Regions from separate parts of the Lysinibacillus sp. NPDC058147 genome, predicted to be linked through region 2. Evidence: predicted binding sites of a transcription regulator. Region 2 holds the regulator's gene; the other holds the start of a gene.
What was found. The regulator CtsR, encoded in region 2, represses protease genes until heat stress. The targets are predictions, from matches to a motif close to ATGGTCAATAAAGGTCAAACA.
Positions count from the first base shown of each region.

Region 1: clpP (ATP-dependent Clp endopeptidase proteolytic subunit ClpP) is a predicted target of CtsR. The motif match lies at 4,094-4,114, and genes of this name have one in related genera.

Region 1 is NZ_JBHVUJ010000005.1:130,129-139,216, reverse strand. Features, by position in the region: gene ACFVT8_RS16150 (spore coat protein) at 1-357, shown strand, start outside; gene ACFVT8_RS16145 (amino acid ABC transporter ATP-binding protein) at 424-1,146, opposite strand; gene ACFVT8_RS16140 (amino acid ABC transporter permease) at 1,143-1,847, opposite strand; gene ACFVT8_RS16135 (basic amino acid ABC transporter substrate-binding protein) at 2,088-2,882, opposite strand; tRNA gene ACFVT8_RS16130 (tRNA-Arg) at 3,385-3,459, opposite strand; gene clpP (ATP-dependent Clp endopeptidase proteolytic subunit ClpP) at 4,200-4,781, shown strand; gene ACFVT8_RS16120 (hypothetical protein) at 4,824-5,300, shown strand; gene ACFVT8_RS16115 (HPr family phosphocarrier protein) at 5,496-5,753, opposite strand; gene whiA (DNA-binding protein WhiA) at 5,868-6,815, opposite strand; gene ACFVT8_RS16105 (gluconeogenesis factor YvcK family protein) at 6,881-7,864, opposite strand; gene rapZ (RNase adapter RapZ) at 7,869-8,762, opposite strand; gene ACFVT8_RS16095 (NUDIX hydrolase) at 8,772-9,088, opposite strand, start outside.
Region 2 is NZ_JBHVUJ010000008.1:118,483-127,570, reverse strand. Features, by position in the region: gene ACFVT8_RS20285 (ATP-dependent Clp protease ATP-binding subunit) at 1-384, opposite strand, end outside; gene mcsB (protein-arginine kinase McsB) at 374-1,483, opposite strand; gene ACFVT8_RS20275 (UvrB/UvrC motif-containing protein) at 1,480-2,028, opposite strand; gene ACFVT8_RS20270 (CtsR family transcriptional regulator) at 2,043-2,513, opposite strand; gene ACFVT8_RS20265 (magnetosome magnetite crystal formation protein family) at 2,718-3,023, opposite strand; gene ACFVT8_RS20260 (class I SAM-dependent methyltransferase) at 3,146-3,832, shown strand; gene corA (magnesium/cobalt transporter CorA) at 3,882-4,841, shown strand; gene ACFVT8_RS20250 (hypothetical protein) at 4,952-5,161, opposite strand; gene ACFVT8_RS20245 (protoglobin domain-containing protein) at 5,440-6,765, shown strand; gene ACFVT8_RS20240 (acyl-CoA thioesterase) at 6,814-7,293, opposite strand; gene ACFVT8_RS20235 (aldehyde dehydrogenase family protein) at 7,361-8,788, opposite strand; gene ACFVT8_RS20230 (DUF4003 family protein) at 8,831-9,088, opposite strand, start outside.

The sequences.
Region 1 (9,088 bases), on a different contig from region 2:
GTTCCTACAGGTCGCTATCAAATGGAGACAGGAAATAATTTTAAGTACGGGATAAATCCTGGCCAACCTAAAAAGCCGATGCAAAATGCAAGCGAGCTCAGCGATGAATGTATTTCTGGCTTCTTACTTGGCGCTCAAAAAGGTCTGGCAAAAGGTATGACTGCAGCTGCAACAGAAACTACAAACCCTGTTGTCCGACGTGTTGTTGCAGATAGTATTCCCAACTGCATTGAAATGGCATACGAATTATCTATTTACCAAAATATGCATGGCTATTATCAAGTACCTCAATTTTCTCAGCAGGATATGCAAACAATGCTTAATGCATACAGCACTACAACAAATCCCCTTCATTAATGATAAAAAACAAGAGCAGTCCCATATGTGGTTCAATATCACAAAGGGCTGCTCTTATTTAATGACCTATAAAACTTTTCCTAAAAATGCTTTTGTTCGTTCATTTTGCGGATTACCAAAGATATCCTGAGGGGTTCCCTCTTCGACAATATATCCACCATCCATAAAGACCACACGATCTCCAACTTCACGGGCAAAGCCCATTTCATGTGTTACTACTATCATGGTCATACCTTCAGCCGCTAAGTTTTTCATTACATCTAAAACTTCTTTTACCATTTCTGGGTCTAATGCCGAAGTAGGCTCATCAAATAAAATAGCTTTTGGTTTCATCGCTAAAGCACGTGCAATGGCAACGCGTTGTTGCTGACCACCAGAAAGCTGCTCTGGATAGTTATAAGCCTTACTATCGAGACCGACTTTTTTCAACAGCTCATGACCAAGTGCTTCTGCTTCTGTCTTGCTCATTTTTCGAATTTGCATCGGAGCCATCGTGACATTATCTATGACTGTCATATGCGGGAATAAATTAAATTGTTGAAATACCATGCCTACTTCTGCTCGAATAGCATTAATATTTGTTTTAGACTCGTTAATCTTCACATTCTCAATATAAATTGCACCATCTGTTACTTCTTCTAGCATATTGATGCAACGTAAAAATGTACTTTTGCCTGAGCCTGATGGCCCAATAACACAGACAACTTGCTTTTCCTGTATTTCATAATCAATGCCCTTCAGCACTTCTAGTTTGCCAAAATATTTGTGTAAATTCTCAATTTTAATCATCGTGCTTCCCGCCCTTCTGCCTTACGAGGGACATAGCTATTACTAAGTCGTTTTTCAATAAACGCAACAATCTTCGTTACTCCATACGTTAAAATTAAATAGAGTAACGCTGCAACTATATATGGTTCCCAAAAACGGTAGCTAGCTCCGGCCACGATCTTACTTGCATATAAAATATCCGGTGCCGCAATAACAGTTACTAAAGATGAGTCTTTTAATAAAGCAATAAATTCATTCCCTAACGGCGGAATCATACGTCTAAAAGCTTGTGGCAAAATAACTTTTCGCATCGCTTGGTTATGTGTTAAGCCAAGAGAACGCGCTGCCTCCATTTGCCCTTTAGCTATACTTTGAATACCCGCACGGAAAATTTCTGCATTATATGCCGCACAGTTTAAAATAAGTGCCGTAATCCCGGACACCAAGTAACCTAATGAATGTCCAAAAATGGACGGTATCACCGCTAAATGAATCAATAATATTTGTACGAGCATTGGAGTGCCACGGAATAAATCTACATATAGTTTACATGGCCAATAAACCCATTTTCTCGTTGATAATTTTCCAAGTCCTAAAAATAGTCCTAAAAGAATTCCGCCAAAATAACCACTAAGTGTTAAAATTAGCGTCACACCAATACCCCGTATAAACATATCTCGGTAGTTCCAGACTATGTCCCAGCGTAAGTCAAAGATGTCCATCCGAAAACCCCACTTCCCCTTTAAAAATTAAATGGGAGCTGCCTAAAAATTAAGAAAACTAGCATATTTGTAAATAGTAAAAATCCGCATCAGTGTGCTCCTGTCGCAAAATCAGTTTTATCACCCTGATGGGTCTCGTCCTCTTTTTTCACGTAGGAGAGTCTACGCGGATTTTCACCTTATATTAATATATGAAATTTCTTTATTTATTTTAGGACAGCCCCATCATGTAGTCGCTTATTACTTAAGTTCTTTACCTGTAATTTCTTTATATTTACCGTTCTCTTTTATTTTTTTCAGACCTTCATTTAATTTGTTTAAAAGTTCTGTATTTCCTTTCTGAACCATAAATCCATAGTATTCTTTTTCAAATGCATCATCTTCGATTACTTTAAGCTTCTCTGTTGGATGAGCTTTAATATATTCATAAACTACCGCATTATCACCAATCGTAGCATCCACGTTACCATTCAGCATTTCTTTGATAGCAACCGGCTGATTTTCAAACGCCATAATATTTGGACTTGAATCACCTTGTAGCTTTTTCGCAGCTTCATGACCAGTAGCATTAATTTGTACTGAAATCTTTTTATCCTTTAAATCAGCTAATGATTTAATCTTGGAATTTTCTTTTACAACGATTAATAATTGAGATTCATAATACGGCTCTGTAAAGTCAAACGTTTCCTTACGCTTATCATTAATAGAGATCCCTGCTGCACCGATATCTGTTTCCCCATTTTTAACAGTTTGGAAGACAGGCTCCCAGCCAATATTTTGCCACTCCACTTTAAAGTCCATTTCATCTGCAATCGCCTGCAAAATATCAAAATCCAATCCTACAATATTTCCTTTATCGTCAAGCGATTCGAACGGTGCAAATGTCGCTTCTGTTCCTACCTTATAAACTTTCTTACCATTTCCATCTTCAGATGGCGCGCTACCGGACGATGTCTTGTCTTTTGCGCCACAACCCGCTAGAACTAGCACAAATGCTGCTACGACTACCAGTAACATAGATAAACTTCTTTTCATAGCTACTCCCCCTAATTCAATTATTTCCCGAAAATAATTAATATTTTTATTTATTCGGAAATATTAGACTATTAGGTCAATTATAGTGACATTATTCTCTTTAGACAATAACATTTTGCATAAAAGTAATTGTTTTTTCATAAAAATTTATCCCATTTGGTTTATCTAGAATAAAACGGTATTTTAAAAAGAAAATAGCACCAATTATGAATATTTATACATTCACAATCGATGCTAAAGGGTTTTTTTGCAAAAAAAAAAAGAATCCCCTCAGATAGGATTCTTTTTTCCGACTAGTATAACTAGTCTTCACGTACGGTATGTTCACTAAAAAATAATTTGGAGTTGTTGCTTTTTTGAAGGTTTGAAAGGAACAAATGTGGGAATAATTCCTACTAGGCAAGATTCCCATTATTTACCCTCTCTTTTCCCCACTAAGCAGGCTGCTAAACTACTTATTAGGAGAATTGAGTTTAAAAAGTATATCAAATAATCAGTAAAATGGCGCCCTCGGAGGGAATCGAACCCCCAGTGCAAGAACCGGAATCTTACGTGTTATCCATTACACCACGAGGGCAATTGAACACAAAAAAAAAGTACTCACCCTAGGCTTTACGAAAAGCATGATGTAGATAACCCTCATTTGAAGCATACCTGACAAAATAGTGTACTGTACTTTAACTTATGTGACCTTATCAATTATACAAACGTATTGCCCATAATTCAACTATAGAATGCAAAACAATTTAACTTTTTTTTTCTGCACTCAGCAAGCGTCAAAATACCTACAGAAATATGATAATACTCCAGCAATGTCACGGATTTGAATTGTGCGGACATTCCGCAAAAACTAGACGCGCAAGAGTGAAGTTTCAGCGTCATTCTTTTTTTGCGTGAATAAGAACGTCTGCGGCAAAATGTTTTCTGGGCGAAAGCGACGTGGCAGCATCAAACGTTTTCTGGGCGAAAGCGAAGCGGCAGCACCAAACGTTTTCTGGGCGAAAGTGACGCGGCAGCATCAAACGTTTTCTGGGCGAAAGCGACGCGGCAGCACCAAATGTTTTCTGGGCGAAAGTGACGTGGCAGCATCAAACGTTTTCTGAGCGAAAGTGACGTGGCAGCATCAAACGTTTTCTGGGCGAAAGCGACGCGGCAGCTACAATTACGTCAGGGCAAAATGGATTTAATTTATTTCACTTTAACAGGGTTAATATTTGACCTTCCCTGACTATAATGTGTATGATAAGGTTACAGCTGAAATACAAAGGAAGTTTTCAGCAAAAGTAATCGAATTTAGTTTTTTAAGGAGGATTTAACATGAATTTAATTCCTACAGTTATTGAACAAACAAGTCGTGGTGAACGTGCATATGACATCTATTCACGACTACTAAAAGACCGTATTATCCTATTAGGAAGCGCAATTGACGACAACGTTGCTAACTCAATTGTTGCTCAACTTCTATTCCTACAAGCAGAAGATCCAGACAAAGATATCTTTCTTTACATTAACTCACCAGGTGGATCTATCACTGCTGGTATGGCAATTTATGACACAATGCAAATTATCAAACCACAAGTACAAACAATTTGTATTGGAATGGCAGCATCTATGGGTGCTTTCCTACTTGCTGCTGGTGAACCTGGTAAACGTTTCGCATTACCGAATGCTGAAGTAATGATTCACCAACCTCTTGGCGGTGCACAAGGTCAGGCAACTGAAATCGAAATCGCTGCAAAACGTATTTTATTCTTACGTGAAAAATTAAATGGTATTTTATCAGAACGCACTGGTCAACCACTTGAAGTCATTGCAAGAGATACAGACCGCGATAACTTCATGACTGCTGAGCGTGCAAAAGAATACGGCTTAATCGACCAAATTATGGATCGTAAATAATAAATTAAAGGCATCCCAGATTTATTTCTGAGATGTCTTTTTTTGTTCGACATCAAATTTATGTATGGTTTGATGGGGCTATTCTTTACTTTGAATGGTTCTATCCACGTTTTGGGTGGGGCTATCCACGTTTTTGGCTCCTCTATCCATCATTTTGGCGTTTCTATCCACAACCTTGGCTTTTCTTTCCGTCACTTCGACTATTCTTTCCGTCGCTCTGGCTCTTTTTTCCGCCGCTGCGACTCTTCCTTCCGTCGCAGACTTTTCTTTCCGTCGCTTCGACTCTTTCTTCCGCCGCTTCGACTCTTCCTTCCGTCGCTCCGACTCTTCCTTCCGTCGCAGGCTTTTCTTTCCGTCACTTCGACTATTCTTTCCGTCGCTCTGGCTCTTTTTTCCGCCGCTGCGACTCTTCCTTCCGTCGCTCTGACTCTTCTTTCCGTCGTTTTAGCTCTTCTATCCATCATTTTGATGGTTCTATCCACGATTTCGGTTACTCTATCCATCATTTTGGCGTTTTAATCCACGTTTTTGGCTCCTCTATCCATGTTTCGCTTTTATATCCATCATTTTGGCTTTTCTATCCACGACCTTGGCTTTTTCTTTCCGTCGCTCCCTCCGCCCTTCTTCCAGGACCTATATATTCTGTGCAAAAGCGCAAAAAAACTGCCCAACATGTAAGTTTTACAGTTTGGACAGTCTTTGCATCATAGGTTTTTAATCTTCTTTTTCGATTAGTGTTGCTAATGCTGTAACCGCTTGCTCAGCATCGTTGCCATCGCCACTAAGTACGACCTCTGTTCCTTTTGCAATGGCTAAGCTCATAACGCCCATAATGGATTTAGCATTTACTTTTTTCTCATCTTTCTCAAGAAAGATATCGGCACTAAAACGATTTGCTTCTTGGACAAATAATGCTGCTTGTCTAGCTTGTAGTCCTAATTTTAATTTTACATGGACTCTTCTCTCGGTCATTCTTAAAACTCCCCTTTACTACCGTTCATCTTATTATTTTTATCTTACCTTACTTACTAGCAAAAGAACAATATGCGATTACGCATGACATTCATACCTGAAAAGTATGAAAATTCAACCACCAATTTTTTCTCCGTTTCTTAATGCATCGGCAATCTCATCGATTTTCCGTAATCGATGATTGACACCTGATTTACTAACTGTCCCACTTGATACCATTTCGCCAAGTTCTTTTAGCGTTACATCTTGATATTCTACTCGTAATCGGGCAATTTCACGAAGTTTTTCTGGCAATTGATCTAGTCCTATTGAATTTTCAATAAATCGGATATTCTCTACCTGACGTAATGCTGCACCTATTGTTTTATTTAAGTTCGCTGTTTCACAGTTAACTATGCGATTAACACTATTTCTCATGTCTCTCAATATGCGAACGTCTTCGAACTTCATCATTGCTCGATGAGCTCCAACAATATTAAGGAAATCAGAAATTTTTTCTGCTTCTTTTAAATAAGTAACAAAGCCTTTTTTTCGTTCAATTGTTTTTGCATTTAGCTCAAATTCATTCATCAAATCCATTAAAGCCTCGCCGTGCTCTTTATATAATGAATAAATTTCTAAATGGTAGGCTGATGTTTCTGGATTGTTGACAGAGCCACCCGCTAAAAATGCGCCTCGTAAATACGCTCTTTTTTGACCACTCTTTTTAATGAGCTCCCGAGAAATAGTATGATTAAATTGAAAGTCGTCTGAGATGATTTCTAAATCAATTAGTAGCTCACGCGCACCTTCTCTTACACGGCAAATGTATACGTTATTTTTTTTCAAACGCATCTTTTTTCTAACAAGTAACTCGACATTATACGGATACAGTTTTTTCATAATCGTATAAAGTCTTCTTGCGATTGCAGCGTTTTCAGTTTGTACGTCTAAGCTTAGCTGTTTATTAGCAAAGGATAATGAACCATTCATACGAATTAGGGCAGATACTTCTGCTTTCATACAATGATTGTCCGCTTCTATTTGAGTTAATTCCTTTTTCGTTTCAGAAGCAAAAGACATATCACGCCCTCCTTTCAACCTTTTGTTCTATGTATATGTTCATCTTATCATATACAATAAATACTTTATAATTCATTAACTTCTTGTTCATAGATATTCGCGTAATCTACAAGCCATTTTGCAACGTTTGCCGCATTGTGACGAACCGTCCCATCTGGGCGGATCGTGGCAATATCCCGTTTAATAACTTCTAATCCCATACTTTCTAGCTTTGCAACGTCAAATGTTACAGGCTCGGCACACTCTTCTTTATAAAGCTCTTTTACAGGATGAGGGAGTTTTACATCATTCACCAATATTGAATCGATGAAAGAGTCACCTACATGCTTGTATATAGCTTTAACATGATCACCTGCTGTATAGGAAATGGTTTCACCTTTTTGAGTCATTAAATTACAAACGTAAATTTTTCTTCCTCTAGCCTTAACAACAGCTTGCCCAATTTCTTTTACAAGAAGATTTGGAATAATGCTTGTATATAAACTTCCCGGACCAATTAATATATAGTCAGCACGATTGATTGCTCGAATAGCTTCTGGTAACGGTTTCACATTTCCAGGCACTAAAAAAACTCGGCTAATTCGTTCTTTAGCCATAGGAATTTTAGATTCACCTTCAATGATTGAGCCATCCTCAAGCTCTGCATGTAAATTTATCTTTTTATTTGCTGCTGGTATAACACGACCATGAACCTTTAATACCTTGCCCATTTCACTTATAGCATGGTTAAAGTCCCCAGTAATATCTGTTAAAGCAGTCAGCATTAAATTACCCAATGAATGACCACGTAAATCTTCCGATGCTGAAAATCGATATTGAAACATTTGCTCTACAAGCGGTTCGACATCTGATAACGCCGCAATCACGTTGCGCACATCACCAGGTGGTGGAATATCATAGTCATCTCGTAAGCGCCCTGAAGAACCACCATCATCTGCTACTGTCACAATTGCAGTAATATCAAATGGGTGGTGCTTAAGCCCTCGTAATAATGTAGAAAGCCCTGTACCACCCCCAATTACAACAAGCTTTGTTCGCTTCTTTCCCATTCACTCAATCCTTTCTACGATTGATGTCACGATGCGTAATAACAGTGTTTTCCTTTCCAGCTAAATATGCCCCGAAATATTCTGCTAACGTTACCGAACGATGCTGTCCGCCAGTACATCCAAAAGCAATGACAAGTTGTGATTTGCCCTCTTGTCTATAGAGCGGAATCATAAATTCAAACAAATCTGTTAGTTTTTGAATGAGTGTTTGCGTATCATCAAGTGCCAGAACATAAGAAGATACCTCAGTTTGTAAACCCGTTTTATGGCGTAACTCTTCTACATAATATGGGTTTTTTAAAAAACGGACATCAAATACTAAGTCGGCATCAATCGGCATACCATGCTTAAATCCAAAAGACATAATATTCACTGAGAAAATATTATCAGCATCACTGGCAAATTCTTTAGCTATTTTTTCACGTAGCCCTTTAGGCTTCATATTAGATGTATTATAGACAAATTTAGCGCGACCCTTTACTTCTGATAAAAGCTTACGTTCTTGTTTAATGCCATCTAATGGCAAACCATTTACAGCTAATGGATGTGCACGTCTTGTTTCTTTATAACGTCTAACTAAAGTTGCATCATCTGCATCTAAAAATAAAATTCGTGCAACGATATCGCCTTCTTTAAGTATATGATCGAGGGCGCCAATAAGAGAATCAAAAAAGTCGCCACCACGCATATCCATGACAGCCGCTATACGTGTAATATTTTTACCCGAATCCCTTAGTAGGGTTAAAAATGTTGTGAGTAACGCTGGTGGTAAATTATCAATACAGTAATACCCTAAATCCTCAAAGCTCTGAATAGCTACTGTTTTCCCAGCTCCAGACATTCCTGTAATAATAACCAATTCATGTGTACCTTTTGGGCCTTCAACCACCACTGTCATGCAGCTCCTTTATTGTTCGAATGATATTTGTATTTTCTCATGAAGTAATTCAAAATCAGTTGTGTATTCGAATGTACCATACTGAATGCCTGATTGTGAGATAGCAAATTGTAAGTTTGTTCGATCACCTTCAGCCATTGGCAAATGTTTCAAATCCTCTACTGGGTGCCATGCAAGTTTGCCTTCTCTAGTTTCTTCAAATGGTACTCCTTCAATATCCTTTGCAACAAATGTATATAGCATCCATTCGTCAACTACCTCATTATTTTCTTTAATAACCATCGTATAAACACCCTTTAGATGAGCATTTATTGGTGTGACATTTG
Region 2 (9,088 bases):
AGCATTATTTAATACACGAGCCGCTATACCTTCACCTTCACGAATAAGCGCTAATAGTAAATGCTCTGTGCCGATATAAGAATGACCTAATTTACGTGATTCATCTACTGAAAGTTCTATTACTTTTTTAGCTCGTGGTGTGTAGTGGACAATTGGACCAACATCCTCTTTACCTTTCCCTACAAGCTCTTCAATACCTGATTCAATCATTTGAGGACTAATATCAATGGCTTCTAATGCTTTTGCAGCAATACCGCCACCTTCACGGATAAGCCCTAATAGAATATGCTCTGTTCCAATTGATTCGTGTTTCCAACGAATTGCCTCTTCTTGTGCAAGCTGTAATACTTTTTGCGCGCGTTGTGTAAAACGATTAAACATCAAATGAATCCTCTCCTTTTCCCCGAATAATAGGCTTACTCATATTTTCTCGAGATAGTGCCTCACGAAGCATTTCCGCTCGTACGCGATCTCGCTCAGTAGGTGGCAAAACGTCACCTGCGTAATTCTGTAAAAATCCAGGCTGCATACTGACTACACATTCGTTTAATTTGGTCGCTTTAATACCTTCAATCAACTGTAAATCTACCCCTAAACGAACATTGGATAAACAGGTAGCAGCTTCCTCACTCGTTAAAATTCGAGCATGTGTTAAAGTACCTAAAGCACGGTATACACGGTCTTCCAAGGCTAGTTCTGCTTTTTCCATTAGCTTGCCTCTTGCATGCCGTTCTTTTTGAATTATTTTTTCAGCGACACTTTGGATGTCCGCTAAAATATCATCCTCGGTTTTACCTAGTGTAATCTGATTTGACACTTGGTAAACATTCCCTATGTTTTCGCTACCCTCTCCATATATTCCTCTTACCGTCATTCCTAATCTCGTCATTGCATTCATGATTTGATTCATCTGACCCGTAAGTGTAAGAGCTGGCAGGTGCATCATAACGGATGCTCGCAAACCAGTACCAATATTTGTCGGGCAACTTGTTAAATAACCAAATGTATCTCGAAATGCATAAGGCAAAGCTTTCTCTAAGGCACGATCTATTTTATTTGCCTGCTCGTAAGCCTTTTGAAGTTGAAAACTCGCCGTCATACATTGAATGCGTAAATGGTCTTCTTCGTTCACCATAATGCTAATAGATTCGTCATCAGATAAGAGCATGGAACCGTCTCGCTCTTTCTTAGCAAGCTGAGGACTAATTAAATGTTTTTCTACAAGTATTTGACGCTGTAAAGACGTTAAATCTTTAATAGCAAAATATGAATAATTTTCTCGAAGTTCTGTACTGTCCTTGATTGCATGTGTAACTACCTGTTCCACCTGTAATGCTTCATCCTCTGTAAAGGCTAATGGAAAACGATAACCATCTAAATTTCGAGCAAGGCGGATGCGTGTACTAATGACAATATCTGAATAATCGTCTTCCACACTCATCCAAATTGGTGTAGCACGCTCTAAAAACGGTTCAATCATCACGACACATCACCACCTTCAAATTGTAGCTGCTTCTCAAGTTCTCTTACTTCATCTCGAAGCTTAGCTGCCTCTTCAAATAGTTCTTCATCTACAGCAAGTCTCATACGGTTACGAATATCTTCAATTTGCTTTTTGATGACATGAATATTATTTCGAGCACCGGGCATTTTCCCTATATGTTGGGGACCAGCCTGTATACGATTAAAGAGCTTCGGTAAGTGCTCGCTAAAGGTGTCATAGCAGCTAGGGCATCCAAATTTACCTTCTTTTAAAAACTGTTTATACGTAAATCCACATTGTGGACATGTTTGCGACTGTGGTTGTGCTTGCTGCTTTTCACCCACTTTTTGTTGCTGCCATGTAGGTGAGCCAAACCAATTGGATAATAGCTGTTGAATAGAGATTGGCTCTTGCTTAAATTCAGCATGAAATGGATGGAACTGCGAGGCGCAGACGTCGCAATAATGGTGCTCCACCTTTTGACCACTTTGAACCTGTGTTACGGTAACTGTCGCATTACGCTGCTTACAATGTTCGCATATCATTTCCATCACCTCTTTTATTTTTGCTGTTCATATTTAATCGTTGTCAGCATCGCTCTTAAAATTTTGGCTCGAATGTTATCCCTTAACGGGAGTTGCAAATCGATAGTTGAGCGATCAACTGCTGCTAACATTATTTTCGCTTCTCGCTTGGAAATTACCTGCTCATCAATTAGTCGATAAACTAAATCTTCTGCCATTGTTTGCGATGCCCCACTGTCTATTTGCCTAAGGACATCATCGATTAAATCAATTTGTGAATTCGCGCGGACACGTAAAATTCGAATGTATCCACCACCACCACGTTTGCTTTCAACAAGGTAACCTCGTTCGGCAGTAAATCTTGTATTGATTACATAATTTATTTGTGAGGGCACGCATTGAAATTTATCTGCAATTTCACTACGTTTTATTTCAATATGCCCTTCTCCACCTAATTCAAGTACTTGCTTTAAGTAGCCTTCTATGATGTCTGATATATTACGCATTTTAGGAATACACCTCGCTTACTTCACTGACTTTGACTATCTTTGACTTTCTTTGAGTATATTATACAAAACGCTTGAAAATAATTGCAATTAATTCGCACATAGAAAAATTTAAGCGTTTTCTGTCCTTTTTATAAGATACCCTTTTCAGCTATAGAAAAAACGCAAGCATATGCAACTAGCATATACTTGCGTCTATAAAAATTATACCCAGCGACCAACAATTGGGTAACGCCAAGGTTCATCAGATAGAGCCTTCACAATACCGATAATTGGCACAATAAAATACATAATACCAAAAACAATCAAGAACGGTATACCAATGATTAGGAAGCTTAAAATACCCGAAATTGTCAGTAGTACCCACATCACAATTTGGAACAATAAGGCTTGCACAGAAAAACTTTTTATCTCTTCATCCGAGCCAATTAAGAAAAATATAATTGGTACTAACCATGGCGCAAAAAACGCACTTGCGTGTATGATTACCTTAGACCATTTAGTTTCCATTTATATCAACCCTTCCATTTAATTTTTTTATTTTATGTACTACTATTTACGGAACTTTGCTTTAAATAGTTTCAAATAAAAGTTGGATTTTTAAAATTTTTTTGAAAGGCATGTGATACTCGATGGAATTTAATAACAAACTTGCAAACGAATACGAAAAAGGTATTCGTCGCACTCTACCTAGCTATGATGCAATGCTACGTTTAACACAAACCTTTTATCAATCTGCGTTACATGAAAAAGCTGAGTTTTTAGTAGTTGGCTCCGGAAGCGGTAATGAAATTTTACAGCTCGCTGAGGAAAGACCTCATTGGTCATTTATTGGCATAGATCCATCAGAAGCGATGCTACAAATAGCTGGTGAACGTTTAAAATCCATACCTAATAATATTTCTTTATATCAAGGAACTATACTGGATACTCAGCTACCTGCAGTAAAGTTTGATGCAGCAAGCTGTGTATTAGTACTTCATTTTATACAAGACGATCAAGAGAAGCTTGCAACATTAAAAGAAATAGCGAATAATTTAAAGCCTGGTGCCCCGTTTGTCCTCGTCTCAAAATACGGGCAACCTGGTTCCTTAGAAACTGAGCTACAATTTGATTTATGGCGTGCTTATTGGCTACAACATACAAAGCTATCACCATCAGACGTAGCGGAAATGGAGAAATCCATACGTTCTCTTTCATTTATGCGTGAAGAGGACATTTTATCACTATTACAGCAGGCAGGCTTTACAAAACCATCTAGGTTCTTTGCTACGACTTTATTCGGTGGTTGGATATGTTATAAAGAAAGTTTCCTGTGAAGATATATACACCTGCTAGGGTAGAATGAACAGAATTGAGGTGAATGCTGTGATACGCACAATTGGAATTACAAAAGATCAAAAGCTTATAAAGGATTTTCCGCTTGAAGATATACACAAAAATGACTTTGAATGGTACTGGGTCGATTTTAATTGTCCAACCGACGATGAAGAACTACTGTTAGATACATTTTTCCACTTTCATCCACTCGCTATAGAAGATTGTTTAATGCGTTTACAGCGGCCAAAGCTCGATTTTTATGATGATTTCCATTTCTTTGTTATCCAAAGAGTTAACGAAGAATTAACAGCTGAGGAAGTAAACATTTTTGTTTCTAATAAATTTATTGTCACATTTCATAAAAACGTAGCTCCGGAAATAGATCGAGTACAAATGATGTTAGAAAAACAGCCAAAGAATTGGGAACGCGGCACAGTATATTTAACATACCAGGTAATCGATAAAATCGTTGATAGCTACTTCCCGCTTGTCTATAAGATTGAGGATCATTTAAATGCACTAGAAGATGAGCTTACTTATCAAAGTAACCCCAATGCTATGAAAGTTGTGTTTGAATTTCGTAGTGATTTGCTTGATCTACGACGCACCATTTTACCAATGCGTGATCTATTATATCGTATCCTTAACTCTTACCGATTTGCACTTAAGAAATCGGAGCGAGCTTATTTCGGAGATATTTACGATCATCTACTTAAACTCACCGAAATGATCGAATCCAACCGTGAGCTCACAGCGGATATGCGTGATAGTTATATGGCGATGAGCTCTAGTCGCATGAATGGCATCATGATGACCTTAACAATTGTTTCAACAATCTTTATTCCTCTAACATTTATTGCAGGTGTTTATGGAATGAATTTTGATTATATGCCAGAGCTACACGGAAAATATAGCTACTTTATCGTACTCGCTATTATGATTCTTATCGTTTTATTTATGTTGGGAGTCTTTAAACTTAAAGGATGGTTCGGTTTATTTAAATCTTAAAATGATAGTTTATTGCTAGTAACTCCTTTGGGACCAACATCACAGATTGGAGCACTTTTGTCGACAAGCTAAAGGCACCTTAGAGATTTTTCTAAGGTGCCTTTTTACTGTCAGTAAGGACCACGATCATCAATTTTATCTCCGCCTTGCTGTGGAAATAAAAAGTATGCGAGTACCCCAGATACTAATGTTGCAACGATAGTAATTAATAGTTGATCTAAGTCTGGTACTTCAGCATAGTAATTTCGTAACATGTAAACCGATCCAATTGCTACAATTACCATAACCGGAATAACAAATTTGAAACGTTTCTTCTCCATGTAATACCTCCTCAAAACTATTGTACGTTCAAGCTAAACAGTTCGTATTTTACAGGTTTCCTATTTCAAATTCAATTTACCTATTACCTTTTTAATAGTCTATTTCATGACTTTTAATCGACAATCCTCTATAATGCCCATAAAAAAATAAAGAAATAATCTAAAATTTTAACCATTTTTACTACAAAAGATAGTAGAATAGACTAAATACCATATTTTTCGCAAATTAACAAACCAAGCAATTCGATTTTTTATATCTTACTATGCATTTATAAAGAATGGAGCAAACAACAATGAGTTGGTTTACAAAAAAGAACGATTCTAGCTACTCAATTACATTAGCACCTGAAAATTATAAGAACAACGTACAATTGGATATATCAAACCATCCAAAACTTCAAAAACAGTTGCAACTTTTAGATTTAACAATTGAGGATTTAGCCATCATTAAACAACTACAGCCTTTAGCTAAGGATTTAGTCCCTGAAATGGTGGATCAATTTTATGCAGCCATTAGTTTGAGCCCAGATTTGTTAGATATTATAAACAGAACGTCACAAATCGATCGTTTAAAAGTTACTTTACATAAGCATTTAAGTGATATTTTCGAAAGTCATATTAATGACTCTTATATTGATGAACGGAAGGCAATCGCCGAAGTCCATGTTCGAATTGGTCTACAATCGAAGTGGTATATCGCCTCATTCCAATCATTAACAACGACATTTACACGCTTTACAAATGAGTTAGATATATCGAAACATGATGCAATACGCGCTATCAATGCCTTTTGCAAAATCATTAACTTCGAGCAGCAGCTTGTAATTGAAGCCTATGAAAAAGAAGAAGAACGCATTCGTGCAGCAGCTGATGACACAAAACATGCACTTGTTACTACCATTCAAAAAACGGCAGAGGAACTCAATGAGATTAGTGAAGAAACAGCAGCTTCTTTATTAGTCATTTCTTCTCAAACAGATGATATCGCAGTAGCTACTAAGCAAGGCTTAACTTTCGTTGCCGATACACAGGAAAAATCCAGACGTGGACAACAGCAGCTACAAGATCAAAATGATTTAATACAGGTTATTTTGCAAAGCGTAAACAGTCTCGAAGTGACGATGAACCAGTTACGCACATCTTCTCAAAAAATATCAGAAATTGTAGGGCTAGTTACAGGAATTGCCGATCAAACTAACTTATTAGCATTGAATGCTTCTATCGAGGCAGCCCGTGCAGGTGAGCATGGTAAAGGCTTTGCTGTTGTTGCTGAGGAAGTTCGTAAGCTGGCAGAAGAAACAAAAAATGCTGTACAAAATGTTTCTCATCTCATTAAAGAAACAGAAAGTAATATTACAACAATGTCGAATTCAGTTATTAACGTTGATCAAAAGATTCAACATAGCGTAGATACACAAAACAGTTTATCTAAATCATTTAATGATATCGCTGATGCTGTTTCTGGAATTCAACAGCAGTATGTCAATACATCAAGAGATATTTCAGCAATCTCTAACCTGATTACTGAACTGTCACAAGGTGCTACACTAGTATCTTCTTCTTCCGATTCACTTATTAATGTGGTAAATGAGTTGAAAATGTAAGCGTAAAAAAGGGAAACTGACAGTATACGTCAATTTCCCTTTTCATTATTAATGCGGTAATGCACGTTTTTGTTTACGATGTTCTCGTCTTGCTGGTCCCGTTTCAAACAGACGTTTTTCTGCATCTGTTTCAGGAAAAATTGCTGGAACAGGCTTAGGTTTACCGTCATCATCTACTGCAACCATCGTTACAAAGGATTCCGTTGTTAATTTTTCCTCACGAGTTTCAATGTTTCGTGAAACAACTCGAACATAAACTTCCATTGAAGAACGTCCAGTCGACGAAACAATACTTTCAATTTCTAAAATATCCCCTACATGTGCTGCCGATAAAAAATCAACCGAATCAATAGAGGCTGTAACTACATGCCCTTTTGCATGCTTCATTGCTGTAATAGCAGCAATTTCATCAATATAAGCTAACACTCTTCCACCGAAAATGGAATTGTGATTATTTGTATCTGGCGGTAATACGAGACGCGTTTGAACAGTACGTGACTGGCCCATCGGTATTGCGTTGTTTGTCATAGTTCTTGCAACTTCCCTTCATGAATGTTCTTTCGTCATCGTATCGTAGAAAAAGAGTTGATGCAAATTAGAACGATTTTTTCACCGTAATAAATTTCATATCTGTCATTTCCTCGATTGCCCACTTAATGCCTTCGCGTCCGTAGCCACTCATTTTTACGCCACCGTATGGCATATTATCAACCCTAAATGTCGGAATATCATTAATAATAACAGCACCTGCCTGTATTTCATCTGCTGCATGTAATGCATCAGGTAACACATTCGTATAAATTCCAGCATTTAAGCCAAGTTCCGACTCATTCACTAGTCGAATAGCGTCGTCTAATGTTTCATATGAAACAATTGAGACGATTGGTGCGAATGTTTCCTGACAAACAATTTTCATATCCGCCGTCACATTCGTCATAACAGTTGGTGTTAAAGTACGTTCAGTAAATGTTCCTCCTGTTGCAACTACCGCACCTTGTGACTTTGCCTCCTCAATCCATTGTCGAATACGTTCAACTTCTTTTGGATTAATCATTGCGCTGACATCCGTATTTGTATCTAGTGGATCACCTACCACTAATTTCTCTGTCTCAGCTACAAACGTCTTTGTAAATTCCTCAATAATAGATGAGTGTACATAAATACGTTGTAAGGAGATACAAACTTGGCCAGCAAAATTAAAGGCACCACCGACACATCGCGAAATAATTTTATCAATTGGTGTCGATGGCTCGACAATTACTGCTGCATTGGAACCAAGTTCTAAAGTGACTTTACGTAAGCCTACTTTTTCTTTAATGCCCAATCCAACTTTACCACTTCCCGTGAATGTCACCTTTTTCACAAGCGGGTGAGTAACAAGTGTATCACTTAGCTCACCACCACTACCTGTAATTATTTGAAGCGCACCATTAGGTAGCCCTGCTTGCTGGAAAATTTCCGCCATCACGATCGAACTTAATGGTGTTTGCGTCGCTGGCTTTAAGACAACTGTATTTCCAACCGCAAAAGCAGGACCTAATTTATGTGCCACTAAATTAAATGGAAAATTAAATGGTGCAATGGCTGAAATTACACCTAAAGGTTCTCGTTTTGTCCAACCAATGCGATCCCCTGCCCCGGGTGCAGCATCCATCGGTACCATTTCACCCTTTGCTTGCTTAGCTCCCTCAGCAGCAAATTGATAGGTTGCTATTGTACGTTCTATTTCTATTAAACCTGCTGATATTGGCTTACTCGCCTCTAAGGCCAAAATTTCAGCTAATTCCTCTTTACGCTGGCGCATGATGTCGACCACTTTATATAATATTTCGGCACGTTCGTAGGCTGTTGTCTTTTTAAACGTTTGGAATGCCTCCTGTGCACCTTCTATTGCTTGCTCAACGTCAGAAATTGACGCCTTAGCTACCTTTGCAATAACCTCACCACTATAGGGTGATTTCAACTCATATGTTGCCTTTGCGTGCTGCCACTGGCCATTAATCCAAAGCTTTGTTTCCTTCATCCTTCAAATGCACCTCCAAAAATCAAGTTCTTCTTTATTTTATCACGAAGAGCTTGATGCTACAGCTGCTGCGCTCACTGCCGCGAACATCGCTGCTTGCTGTGCTTGAATCAATAATTCAATAGATGACATGATCGTCATTGATAAGGACTGTTGCACCTGCACCATATCATAAATTGCAATTTGTATAGCCATAAATAACACAAATTCACGATGCCATTTTAAAAGTTTCATATCCTTTAGCTCACTATATAAATCAACAATTTGTTGAAGCTGTACTTGATTCACTTCAAGGATTGC